3 regions of the Sphingomonas mangrovi genome follow, and region 3 is predicted to be linked to each of the others. Evidence: riboswitches for the same ligand, from Rfam matches in the RefSeq annotation. Region 3 holds a riboswitch; each other region holds the start of a gene.
What was found. Region 3 has a riboswitch for cobalamin ahead of cobW (cobalamin biosynthesis protein CobW). Riboswitches for the same ligand answer to the same signal wherever they lie in the genome.

Region 1 (4,187 bases), on a different contig from region 3:
GGACCTCGCCGGCACCGCGCCGTTGCCGAGGAACCCGCCCGGCGGCCGCTGGCGTCCACCCGGCCGCTTCGGGATGGGCGGAACGCAGGTTGGCAGCAACCATTTCTCGACGCCGCTCGAACAGGCGCTCGGCACGCTGAAGGCGGCGTGGGATGCCGGCGTGCGCTATTTCGACACCTCGCCCTGGTACGGGCTGGGCCTGTCGGAGCGACGGTTCGGCGCCTTCTTCGACGACAAGCCGCGCGACAGCTATGTGCTCTCGACGAAGGTCGGGCGCGTGCTGGTGCCCGACGCGGCAGTTGCGGGCACCAAGGTCGGCGGGTGGAAACAGGTGCCGCCGATGCGCCACGAATACGACTATTCCGCCGCCGGTACGCGCCGATCGATCGAGCAGAGCCTCCAGCGGCTGGGCATGGCGCGCATCGACATCGTGTTCGTCCACGACCTGTCGCCCGACAACCGCGACCTCGGCGACGACTGGACCCGCCGGTTCGAGCAGGCCCGCACCGGCGCGTTCCCCGAACTGACGCGCATGCGCGAGGAGGGGCTGATCAAGGCGTGGGGGCTGGGGGTGAACACGCTCCCGCCGGCGCTGCGCGCGTTCGAGGTGGCCGATCCCGATATCATCCTCTCGGCGACGCAATATTCGCTCGCCAAACATCGCGACGCGCTTCGGCAGCTGATGCCGGTCGCGGCCAAGCGCGGCGCGTCGATCGTCGTGGGCGCGCCGCTCAACGACGGCTTCCTCGCCGGCGGCAACCGCTTCAACTACGGTCCGATCCCTGAGGATATGCGGGCCAAGCGCAGCCGCCTCGCCGCACTCGCGCAGGCGCATGGCACGGATTTGAGGACGGCGGCGCTTCACTTCGCCCTGGCGCATCCCACCGTATCGGCAATCATTCCCGGCGCGCGCTCCGCGACGCAGGTCGCCCAGAACGCCGCATCGGTCCGCACCACCGTGCCGGCAGCCTTCTGGGCGGCGTGCAAGGACGAGAAGCTGATCGAGCCGGACGCACCGGTGCCGGCCTGATCCTGGGGTTGGCCGAACACCTACCCAAGTAGAGCGCACCGGCGCTACTTGCGGAGATCGTTGTTCTTGCGTACCAGCGCGCCGTTTCGCGGACGGTTCTTCCGGGCGCGGAACGAAGATCGCGTCGGTGCCTCGAGAGAGGCTTAAAAGGGAATGCGGTGAGGGGAGTGCTTCCCGAAGCCGCGGCTGTCCCTGCAACTGTAAGCGGCGAGCGCGATGCATAGGCTCCTCTCGAGGGAGCGGCCACTGGGCCGGACGGTCGTCCGCGAGGCCTGGGAAGGCATGCATCAAGCGACGACCCGCGAGCCAGGATACCTGCCGGCGTCTGGTCGCTCTTGCTTCGGTCCAGGGGATGGCCGCGGCACGGTGAACTCCGTCTGAGCGACGAACACGCGGCAGGGGCCGCATCGGTTCGTCCGACGGGCGCCGCGGCGTCCGCCCGTAGGCGCGCGCCGACCGTTCGTGTGACGGCACGCCCCCGCCCATCGTCGAGCGACGCCGGGGGGCACAGGAATGGATTTCACTACCGCATCGCGGATCGCGCTCGCGACCGCGCTTTTCACCACCATCGCGAGCGGCGCACACGCGCAGGACGCCGGAGGCGACGACATCGTCGTCGTCGGCCAGAGCCTGGAAGAGACGCTCCCGCAGGAGCTGTCGCGCTACGGCAGCGATCTTGAGACGGTCACCGCCGAGCAGGTGCGCGACCGCGGCAGCGTCGATGTCGCCACCGCGCTGCAGGCGGTGCCGGGCCTGTACGTTATGCCCGGATCGGGCCCGTTTAGCTACGTCGACGTCGCGCTCCAGGGATCGCGCACGCAGGACGTGCTGTGGACGGTCGACGGCATCCGCATCAACAACCGGCTGTACGGCGGAACCTCCCCCAACGACACGCTGCCGGCCAGCATGATCGAGCGCGTCGAGGTGCTGAAGGGCGGCGAGAGCCTGTTCTACGGGACGCAGGCCGCGGCGGGGGTGATCAACGTCGTCACCCGCGGCTTCACCGACGCCTTCGACGGCGAGGTGGCGGGCGCCGTCGACAGCTTCGGCGGCACCGCCATCGACGGCTACGCGCGCGGCAGCATCGGCGCGCATCGCTTCGTCGCCTATGCCTCGCGCAATGAGAGCGAAGGCTACCGCCCGTACAGCGTGATGCAGCCGAGCGCGACCGACCGTCGCCGTGGCTATCGGCTGTGGTCGGTCGGCGGCAAGTACCAGATCGACGTCGCCGCCGACCTGCGCCTCAACCTCCAGTATCAGCATACCGACGCGAAGCTCGACAATCTGTCGCCGGCGCGGACCAACCGCAGCCGCAACGACCGCAACGAGGAGATCGCGAGCGCACGGCTCGACTATACCGGCAGCGACGCCGTCCAGTTCTTCCTGAAGGGCTATTTCCACGACTGGAAGACGGCCTATGTCCAGATCCGCAACCCGGTTCCCGCCGGACCGCCGATCACCGTCTATCCGGAGGGCACCTTCTGGGGCTACCAGGATTACGGCGGCAGCGCCGTGGTCAAGCTCCACCCGCATCGCGGGCTGGAATATCTGGTCGGCTACGACTTCCAGAACTTCAACGGCCGCGACGACGTGCTGCTGATCGGCAAGACCAGCGAGCAGGTCCATGCCGGCATCCTGCAGCTGCGCACCACTGACGAACTGAGCGAGCGCGCCCGGCTGAGCGCGGGGCTGCGCCACAACGAGACCGCCGGCACGAAGAAGACGATCTGGAACGTGAGCGGCCGCGCCGAGCTGACCGACACGCTGTACGTCGAAGGGACGGGGGGCACGTCGTTCGTGCTGCCGGACGCATCGTCGCTCTACGGCATCGACCCGTGTTGCGAGGTCGGCAACCCGAACCTTAAGGCCGAACAGAGCTTCGGCTTCAACCTGACGGCGGGGGGCAGCGTCGCGCTGGGCGTCGCGACGGTCGCGTGGAAGGCCGGCTACTTCCACCGCGACGTGACCGACCTGATCGACGCGACCTACGACGATCCGGCCTTCCCGAACGGCACCTACGTCAACGTCGACGACAAGGTGCGGGTGCGCGGTGCCGAGGCCCAGCTCGACGCGGCGCTCGGTCGCGACTGGCACGTCAACGCCAGCTACACCTATTCACGCGTCCGTAACGAAGGCGCAACGACGCAGCGCGACCGCTCGCCGGCGCAGTTCGCCAAGGGGGCGATCGTCTATGCCCCCGTCGAGCGGCGGTTCGGCGCCAATGTGGCGGTCAGCTGGATCGGCGACGTCTATTCCTCGCCCTCTGGCTTCGCGCGGCAGAACTACGGCAACTACGCGCTGGTCGACCTCGGGGCGCACGTCTTCCTCGACGCCGCGCGGCGCAACCGCTTCGGGATCAACGTCGAGAACCTGACCGGCGAGGATTATGCCACCCGCGGCTTCGGCTCGGCGGCGGCGGACGATGGCGGGCGCTTCCTCTACTTCACCCGCGGCGTCCCGCGGACGCTGCGCGTGCGCTACAGCCTCGGCTTCTGAGGCGGCGATGCCACGCCCCGTCCTGATCCTGCATCGCTGGCTCGGCGTGTTCGTCGGCGCGCTGATGACGCTGTGGTGCCTATCCGGCTTCGTCATGATGTACGTCGACTATCCGCGCCTGGCGCCGGCGGAGCAGGGGCGCGGGCTCGCGCCCCTGCGCCTGCCCGACCGCGCCGCGCTCGCACGGGTCGACCTGCCCGCGGACACGCCGCTCGCGTCGGCGCGGCTGGAGATGCTGGCGGGGCGGCCGGTGCTGCGGATCGTGCCCGCGCTCGATCCGACACGGCCGATCGCCCAGTTGCGCGCGAGCCCCGCCAGCTACGATCTCGCCACCGGCGAGCCGCTCATGCCCCTGCAACCCGACGAGATCCATGCGGTCGCGGCGGACTTCGCGGCACGGACCGGGATCCAGGGGTCGCCCGCGCGGGTGGCGGAGACGGGGATCGACCAGTGGACGGTGCAGACCTTCCAGCGCAACCGGCCGCTCTATCGCGTCAACTTCGCCGATCCGGCCGGCACCGTCCTCTACGTAGCCGGTGCGAGCGGCGAGGCGGTGCAGCGGACGACGCGCTTCCAGCGCTTCTGGGGCTGGCTGGGCGCCGTGCCGCACTGGCTCTACCCGACGCTGCTGCGCCAGGACGGCGCGGCGTGGAGCCAGGTG
Region 2 (4,187 bases), on a different contig from region 3:
GCCGAGATCGACGAGATGCGCGAGGAAATCGCGCGCTGCAAGAAGATCCTGGGCGGCGTGCTGTTCGCCGCCGGCGAGGTGACGGGCGAGGCGCCGGTGCGCACCAGCCTGCACCGCTTTCTGGAGGGGGTCGTCGCCGACTGGGGCCGTGCCGCGCCGATCCCGCTGACGCTGCAGAACCGGCTCGATCCGGACCGGCCGATCGTCGCCGACCGCGCACTCGCCCAGGCGCTCACCAACCTGTTCGACAATGCGGTCGAGGCGGGCGCGCAGGCGATCACCCTGGTGGCGGTGATGGACGGCCCTATATTGATCCTGGCGGTGCGCGACGACGGCCGCGGCTTTCGCGAGGATCTGCTCGCCACCGTGGGCCAGCCGTATCGCACCAGCAAGCAGAGCGGCGGACTGGGGCTGTTCCTGGCGACGAACGTGCTGCGGACACTGGGCGGAACGCTGGCGGCGCAGAACCGCGCGGCCGGGGGTGCGGAGGTGGTGCTGTCGCTGCCGATCGCCTCGCTGGCGCTGGAGGAGAGCGAATGACCGACCGCAGGCTGCTGATCGTCGAGGACGACGCCGTCTTCGCGCGTACGCTCGCGCGGTCGTTCGAGCGGCGGGGCTATCGCTGCGAGATGATCGCCGAGCTTGAGCATCTGCCCGACGTCGTCGCCGCCTTCGCGCCCGAGTTCGCGGTGGTCGACCTGCGGCTGGGCGGCGGCTCCGGCCTTGCCTGCGTCCAGCAGCTCCACGCCGCCGATCCGACGATGCGGATCGTGGTGCTGACCGGCTTCGCGAGCATCGCCACCGCGGTCGAGGCGATCAAGCTGGGCGCCACCAACTATCTGACCAAACCGTCGCACACCGACGAGATCGAGGCGGCGTTCGACCGGCCGCAGGGCGATGCGGAGGTGGAGGTCTCGGCGACCCCGACCTCGATCAAGACGGTGGAGTGGGAGCACATCCATCAGACGCTCGCCGCCAGCGACTTCAACGTGTCGGAGGCGGCGCGCCGGCTGGGCATGCACCGCCGTACGCTGGCTCGAAAGCTGGAGAAGCGGCACCTCTCCTAGGGGCCATCCCGCGCTTGACCCGGGGGGCAACGGCGCCGACTGCGCGTGCAGCAACCGCGGAGGACGATGTTGGAGCAGGATCAGGACGAACGCCACAACGCCAAGATGCGCAAGGTGCAGCTCGCGCGGCAGGCGATGATGGCGACCAAGACGATCGAGAAGGGGCTGCTGATCGTCTACACCGGCCCCGGCAAGGGCAAGACCACCGCCGCCTTCGGCATGGCGATGCGCGCGATCGGCCACGGGATGAAGGTCGGGATCGTCCAGTTCGTGAAGGGCGCGATGGACACCGGCGAGAAGGCGGTGTTCGATGCGCTGTCCGACCATCTCGAGTTCCGCCGCATGGGCGAGGGGTTCACCTGGGACACGCAGGACCGCGCGCGCGACATCGCCGTCGCGCGCACCGCCTGGGACGAGGTGCGGCGGATGCTCGCCGATCCGAGCTACGACATGGTGATCGCCGACGAGCTCAACATCGTGCTGCGCTACGATTATCTGCCGGTCGACGAGGTGCTGGCCGCCGCCGCCGCGCGCGGGCCGATGCAGCACTTCGTCGTCACCGGGCGCAATGCGCCGCAGCCGCTGGTCGACACCGCCGATCTGGTCACCGAGATGACGCAGGTGAAACACCCGTTCCGCAGCGGGGTGAAGGCGCAGGCTGGCATCGAGTTTTGACCTGCCGCAATAGTGCCGGGGTGGTCGCGCCGCGCGATTGACCGGGTGCGGCGGCGGGTCTACCCCGCGGCCTGCGACAGGTTCCCCGGCGACGGGGTGAAAAGGGAACGGGAAAACCCCGGCTGCCCCTGCAACTGTATTCGGCGAGCCACCGCGCCACACGCCATTGGGGTATGCCCTGAGAAGGCGGCGCGGACCGGCACAGACCCGCAAGCCAGGAGACCTGCCTGCCGCAGTCGTCCTTCGATCGGCCAGGGTGCGCCGGGCGGACGGGGTCACCCCGAGCGACGACATCGCCAGCCCGCGTGCCTGCGGGGGCGGGGACGCGCGTCCTCTTCCCTGCTGTGGCGGGCGCTGCATGTTGAAGGGGGTTGCCCATGATCCGTATTCTCGCGCCGTTGCCGCTTCTACCGTTGCCGCTGCTGCTGTCCGTTCCCGCGCTCGGGCAGGAGGCGCCGGCGCCCGATGCCGCCGCGGAACCGACGTCCGACGCCATCGTCGTCACCGCCACCCGCACGCCCATCGCGGCCGATCGCGTCGCCGCTTCGGTGACCGTGCTCGACAAGGCGGCGATCGACCGCGCGCAGGACCTGAGCGTCGCCGACCTGCTGGTGCGTACGCCGGGCGTCACCCTGTCGCGCAACGGCGGCTACGGCACCGCCACCTCGCTGCGCATCCGCGGGGCGGAGACCGACCAGACGGTGGTGGTGATCGACGGCGTCAAGCTCAACGATCCGTCCGCGACCGGCGGCGGCTACAACTTCGCCAACCTCTTGGTGGGCGACGCCTCGCGGATCGAGGTGCTGCGCGGCGCCCAGTCGATCCTGTGGGGCAGCCAGGCGATCGGCGGCGTCGTCAACGTCGTCACGCCGCTGCCGGAAGGGCCGCTGGAGGGCAGCTTCGACGTGGAGGCCGGATCGCGCGACACGGTCAGCGCGCGTGCGGCGCTCGGCGGCCGCACCGGGCCGCTCGCCTGGCGGATCGGCGGCCAGAGCTTCGTCACCGACGGCATCTCCGCGGTCGCGCCGGACTTCGGCGGGCGCGAGCGCGATGGCTACCACAACCGTAGCCTGCAGGGGCGCGCGCTGCTCGATCTCGCCACCGGCGTCAGCGCGGAAGTGCGCGGCTATTACTCGACCGGCCGGGTCGAAATCGACGGCTTCGCCGGCGACAGCCTCGACTATTCCGACAATCGCGAGTTCGTCGGCTATGCCGGGTTGAACGTCGCGCTGCTCGACGGCCGGCTGCGCAACCGCTTCGGCTATGGCTACACCGACACCGACCGCGACAGCTACGCGCGCGAACCGGTGCGGACCAAGACCTTCGATGCGGCCGGGCGCAACCGCCGGTTCGAATATCAGGGCAGCTTCGCCATCGCGACCGGCTGGGACGCGGTGTTCGGCGTCGAGAACGAGCGCTCGCGCTTCCGCTCGGTCTCACCCACCGGCGGCGTCGACGAGCCCGCGCGCGGCAAGGCCGAGCTGACCGGCTTCTACGGTCAGGTCAACGGCACGCTCGTCGACGGGCTGACGCTGACCGGCGGCGTTCGCCACGATGATCACAACCGCTACGGCGGCAAGACGCTGCTGGCCGGCGGGGCGGTGTGGGCGCTGCCCACCGGCACGCTGCTGCGCGCGAGCTATTCCGAAGGCTTCAAGGCGCCGTCGCTCTATCAGCTCTTCTCCGAATACGGCAATCAGGCGCTCGATCCCGAGCGGGCGAAGAGCTGGGAGGCGGGCGTCGAACAGCGGCTGCTCGACGGCGCGCTGACGCTGGGCGCCACCTATTTCGAGCGGCGGACCCGCGACCAGATCGACTATATCAGCTGCACGAGCACGGCCGATCCGCTGTGCGTGACGCCGGGGACCGAGACGGCGCGCTGGGGCTATTACGACAACATCGCCCGTGCCTTCGCCCGCGGCGTCGAGGCGAGCGCTGCCGCCCGGCTAGGCAGCCGAGTCCTGCTCGACGGCAACTACAGCTGGATCGAGGCGGAGAACCGCTCGGGCGACGCCAATGACGGCAACTGGCTGGCACGGCGTCCGCGCCACGCCGCCAACGCCTCGGCCACCTATACGCTGCCGCAGGGGCCGTCGCTCGGCGTGGCGCTGCGCTGGGCGGGCAAGAGCTTCGACGATCTCGCCAACCGTACCCGGCTCGATGACTATACGCTGGTCGACCTGCGCGGCGAGCTGCCGCTGAGCGATGCGGTGCGCCTGTTCGCGCGCGTCGAGAACCTGTTCGACGAGGACTATGCCACCGCCAACCGCTACAACACGCTGGGCCGCAGCGTGTATGCGGGGTTCCGCGGGCGCTTCTGAGGAGACGCGAGATGACGCAAGTTGCTTCGGTGCGGAGCGCCTCGACGCTGTGGATCATGCTGCTGACGCTGGCGAGTGTCGCGACCACGCTGGCGCTGAAATGCGCGACGCCGTTTCCCGCTCT
Region 3 (4,187 bases):
GGATCGAGATCGGCGGCAGTGAGGTAGGAGCGGTAGAAGGTCAGCAGGATGCGCGGCTGCGTCGTGGTCAGCGCGAGCGCCGCCGGGCAGGTCGCACCCTCCGCAGGGCGCCACGCCCCCACTGCCGCGATCGGCCGAACCCCGCGTACCGGCGCCGCGTAAAGCCCGCCCGCAAGCGCCAGCTGCGCGAGCGCCGCCTGCGCCGCCACCTCGCCGCCGATTTCGCACAATGCCGACAGCCGCTGCACCGTCGAGGCGGGCAGAGTGGAGGCCGCCTCCAGCTGCGCATCGGGGCGGCCGTCCGCGGCGACCACCGCGAGCGCGATGCCGCGGGCACGCGCCAGCGCCTCGACCTGCTGGAGCCCGTAGCTCCAGTAGGACCTGCCGCCGATCAGCCGGATCAGGATCGCCTTCGCCGCCCCCAGCGTCCGCTCGACATAGGTGTCGACCGACAGCGGATGGGCGAGCTCGGCGAGGTTGGCGAGCCGCAGGCTCGGCAGCGGCGTCGCACTGCCGGCCGCGCGGCGCCAGCCGGCAGCGAACGCGCCCAAGTCGCTATCGGAGAAGGACAGTACCACGAGGTCCGCGGGGTTCTGGCCGAGATCGCGCGGGGTGGCGGTCTCCTCCAGCCCGTGGCTCTCGCGGAAGACGACGTGCATCGCGCGTCAGGCGTCCAGCGCCGCCTGGATCGCGGCGGCGTCGATGCGGTCGTGCTCGGCGATCACCACCAGTCGCGTCTCGCGGGTCTCGTCGGGGCGCCACGGGCGGTCGAACTGGGTACGCACGCGCGCGCCGACCGCCTGTACCAGCAGCCGCATCGGCTTGCCGGCGACCGCGGCATAGCCCTTGACCCGCAGGATGTCGCGGCTTGCCGCCAGCGCCTCGATCCGTTCGACCAGCGCGGCCGGATCGGCGATCTCGGCGCCCTGATAGACGAGGCTGTCGAAGTCGTCGTGCTCATGCTCCTCTTCGCCATCGTGGTGCGAGGGGCGGGCGGCGAGGTCGTTTTCCGCCGCGGCTTCGAGGCCGAGCACCACCGCCGGGTCGATGATCCCGTCGACCAGCTCGATCACCGGCAGCGGGCGCGGCGCCTCGGCGGCGATGGTCGCGCGGGCAGCGGCGATGCCCTCCGGCCCGGCGAGATCGGCCTTGGTCAGCAGCACCAGGTCGGCGCAGGCGAGCTGGTCCTCAAACACCTCCGATAAGGGCGTCTCATGGTCGATGCTAGGGTCGGCGAGGCGCTGCGCGTCGAGCGCCGCCACATCGGGGGCGAAGCGGCCGGCGGCGACCGCCTCGGCATCGGCCAGCGCGATCACCCCGTCGACGGTGATGCGCGAGCGGATCGCCGGCCAGTCGAACGCCTTGAGCAGCGGCTTGGGCAGCGCCAGCCCGGAGGTCTCGATCAGAATGTGGTCCGGGCGCGGATCGAGCGCGAGCAGCCGCTCGACCGTGGGGACGAAATCGTCGGCGACGGTGCAGCAGATGCAGCCGTTGGCGAGCTCGACGACATTCTCCTCGGGGCAGTCGGGGATGGCGCAGCCCTTCAGGATCTCCCCGTCGACGCCGAGCGTGCCGAACTCGTTGACCACTACGGCGAGCCGGCGGCCGCGCGCGTTGCGGATCAGGTGGCTGATGAGCGTGGTCTTGCCCGCGCCCAGAAAGCCGGTGACGATGGTGACGGGTGTCTTCGAAAGATCAGGCACGGTTGTTCCCCGCAGCGCCGCGGCAACGACAGCGGACGGGGCCGAACGTGCGGCCGGCAGGCGCCGACGGACGGGCGCTGTCCGACGCCCGCGACGCATGCCGATGCGGCCCCGGCCGCACAGCTTCGTCGCTCAGACGGAAGAACACCGTACCGCGACCATCCCCTGGATCGTGGCAAGAGCGACCCGTGCGCCGGCAGGTCTCCTGGCTCGCGGGTCGCCGCTCGGGGCTCAGCCTTCCCGGCGCGGGCGATGCCCGACACCAGTGGCCGCCCTCCCACCGGGAGAGCCCGTGCCCCTCGCTCGCCGCCTACAGTTGCAGGGACAGCCGCGGATTTGGGGCACAGCCCCGCACCGCATTCCCATTTCAGCCCTTCGCAGGGCACCGGCACGATCGAGAGGATCGGCAGCGCCGATCCCGCCGCAGCCTCTATCCGACTTCCCCGACGCTGCCAACATCCGCCGCAGTGGAAGCGCGCGGTCACATGGCGGCGGCGATATCCCCGGCAAGGAATGGGAATTCAAAGAAAACCTTGCAGGCCCAAAAGCATGTTTCCGGCGCAAGGCGACGGAGGGGCGCCTATTTTGCGTTTAGGCCGCAGGTCTCCGCAGGGGGTGCCGAGTCGGTGAGGGTGCCTGCATCGCGACAACGCGAGCGCGCACCCGCTGCTTGCCGCCAGCGTATCGGGCGGTGCTCATCAAGGGGGTTCCCATGCATCGTTTCCGCGTCGCCAGCCTGCTCACCGTCTCGTCGTTCGCGCTCGTGGCGCTGCCCGCCGCGGCTCAGCAGGCAAGCATCCCGGCCGAGGAGGCGCAGAACGCGCCCACCGCCGGCGCCGCGACACCCGAGGACGAGGGCAACGAGATCATCGTCACCGGCACCCGCGCCGAGGGGCGCACCCGGCTCGACAGTGCCTCGCCGGTCGACGTGCTGAGCGCGGCGAGCCTCCAGCGGCAGGGGACGACCGAGCTCGGCGCGGCGCTGGCCGCGGTGGCGCCCTCGATCGACTTCCCGCGTCCGGCGGCAAACGACGGCACCGATGCGATCCGCCCGGCGACGCTGCGCGGCCTGTCGCCCGATCAGACGCTGGTGCTGGTCAACGGCGTGCGCGGGCACACCTCGGCGCTGCTCAACACCAACGGCACCGTCGGCCGCGGCTCGGCCGCCGTCGACCTCAACACCATTCCCGTCACCGCGCTCGACCGGATCGAGGTGCTGCGCGACGGCGCCTCGGCGCAGTACGGCTCCGACGCGATCGCCGGCGTCGTCAACCTGCGGCTGCGCGAGGCCCGCGAGGGCGGCGGCGCCTCGGTGACCTACGGCTTCTACAACACGCAGGTCGACACCGCGCGCGGCAGCCGCGACGTGACCGGCGAGCCGACGGTGACCGCCTCGGCATGGCAGGGCATCGGCTTCGGCAGCGACGGCTTCCTGACGCTGTCGGGCGAATATACCAAGCGCGAGCCGACCAATCGCGCCGACTTCGACCCGCGCGTCACCCCGACCCGCATCACCGGCCGCTTCGGCGATCCGGAGGTCGACCAGTATTCGGTGTTCGCCAACGCCGGCACGTCGCTGGGCGACAGCTGGCGGCTGTACGGCTGGGCCGGCTATCAGGAGCGCGAGTCGGAGAGCGCGGCTTTCCCGCGGTTGCCGGGCGTCACCTCGGGCTACAGCAACGCCGCGTCGATCTACCTGAACGGCTTCCTGCCGCTGATCAACAGCAAGTCGCGCGACCTCAACTCCGCCCTGGGCGTGAAGGGGGAGGTCGCCGGCTGGAACGTCGACCTCAACGTCAGCTACGGACGCAACAAGATCGATTTCCGCACGCTGAACTCCGCCAACTTCTCCTATGGCACGGATACGCCGACCGACTTCTACGACGGCGCGCTCGTCTACGATCAGTGGGTTGCGGGCGTCGACGTGACGCGCAGCTTCGACGTGTTCCAGTCGCTCAACGTCGCCTTCGGCATCGAGGGCCGCCGTGAGGGGTACAAGATCGAGGCAGGCGAACGCGCGTCCTACGGCTATCCGGAAACGGGCGCGGTACCGGGCGCGGCACCCGGCGCTCAGGGCTTCGGCGGCTTCTCGCCACTGAACGAGATCGAGCGCAGCCGCCGCAACGGCAGCGTCTATGTCGACGTGGAAGCGCAGGTCACCGACAAGCTGCTGGTCGGCGTCGCCGGCCGGGCGGAGGACTATTCGGACTTCGGCTCGACCGCCACGGGTAAGCTGTCGGCACGCTACGACCTCGCCGACTGGCTGGCGCTGCGTGGCACGGCCTCGACCGGCTTCCGCGCGCCGTCGCTCCAGCAGCAGTATTTCACCCAGATCGCGCAGGTGATTCAGAACGGCGCGCCGGTCCAGACCGGCACCTATCCGTCGACCGATCCGGTTGCGGCGGCCCTCGGTGGCCTGCCGCTCGATGCGGAGAAGTCGACCAACCTCTCGGCCGGCTTCGTCGTCCGCGTCGGCGGGTTCGA

Region 1: linked by a shared signal. The riboswitch ahead of ACBY01_RS04225 (TonB-dependent receptor plug domain-containing protein) and the one ahead of cobW (cobalamin biosynthesis protein CobW) in region 3 are both predicted to bind cobalamin.
Region 2: linked by a shared signal. The riboswitch ahead of ACBY01_RS12865 (TonB-dependent receptor plug domain-containing protein) and the one ahead of cobW (cobalamin biosynthesis protein CobW) in region 3 are both predicted to bind cobalamin.

Annotation. Positions count from the first base shown of each region.
Region 1 is NZ_JBIUCZ010000005.1:34,299-38,485, forward strand. Features, by position in the region: gene ACBY01_RS04220 (aldo/keto reductase) at 1-1,030, shown strand, start outside; cobalamin riboswitch at 1,139-1,367, shown strand; gene ACBY01_RS04225 (TonB-dependent receptor plug domain-containing protein) at 1,544-3,526, shown strand; gene ACBY01_RS04230 (peptidase) at 3,534-4,187, shown strand, end outside.
Region 2 is NZ_JBIUCZ010000027.1:27,014-31,200, forward strand. Features, by position in the region: gene ACBY01_RS12850 (ATP-binding protein) at 1-540, shown strand, start outside; gene ACBY01_RS12855 (response regulator transcription factor) at 537-1,067, shown strand; gene cobO (cob(I)yrinic acid a,c-diamide adenosyltransferase) at 1,134-1,742, shown strand; cobalamin riboswitch at 1,804-1,987, shown strand; gene ACBY01_RS12865 (TonB-dependent receptor plug domain-containing protein) at 2,120-4,063, shown strand; gene ACBY01_RS12870 (hypothetical protein) at 4,075-4,187, shown strand, end outside.
Region 3 is NZ_JBIUCZ010000006.1:28,312-32,498, reverse strand. Features, by position in the region: gene cobN (cobaltochelatase subunit CobN) at 1-659, opposite strand, end outside; gene cobW (cobalamin biosynthesis protein CobW) at 666-1,703, opposite strand; cobalamin riboswitch at 1,882-2,108, opposite strand; gene ACBY01_RS04810 (TonB-dependent receptor plug domain-containing protein) at 2,416-4,187, shown strand, end outside.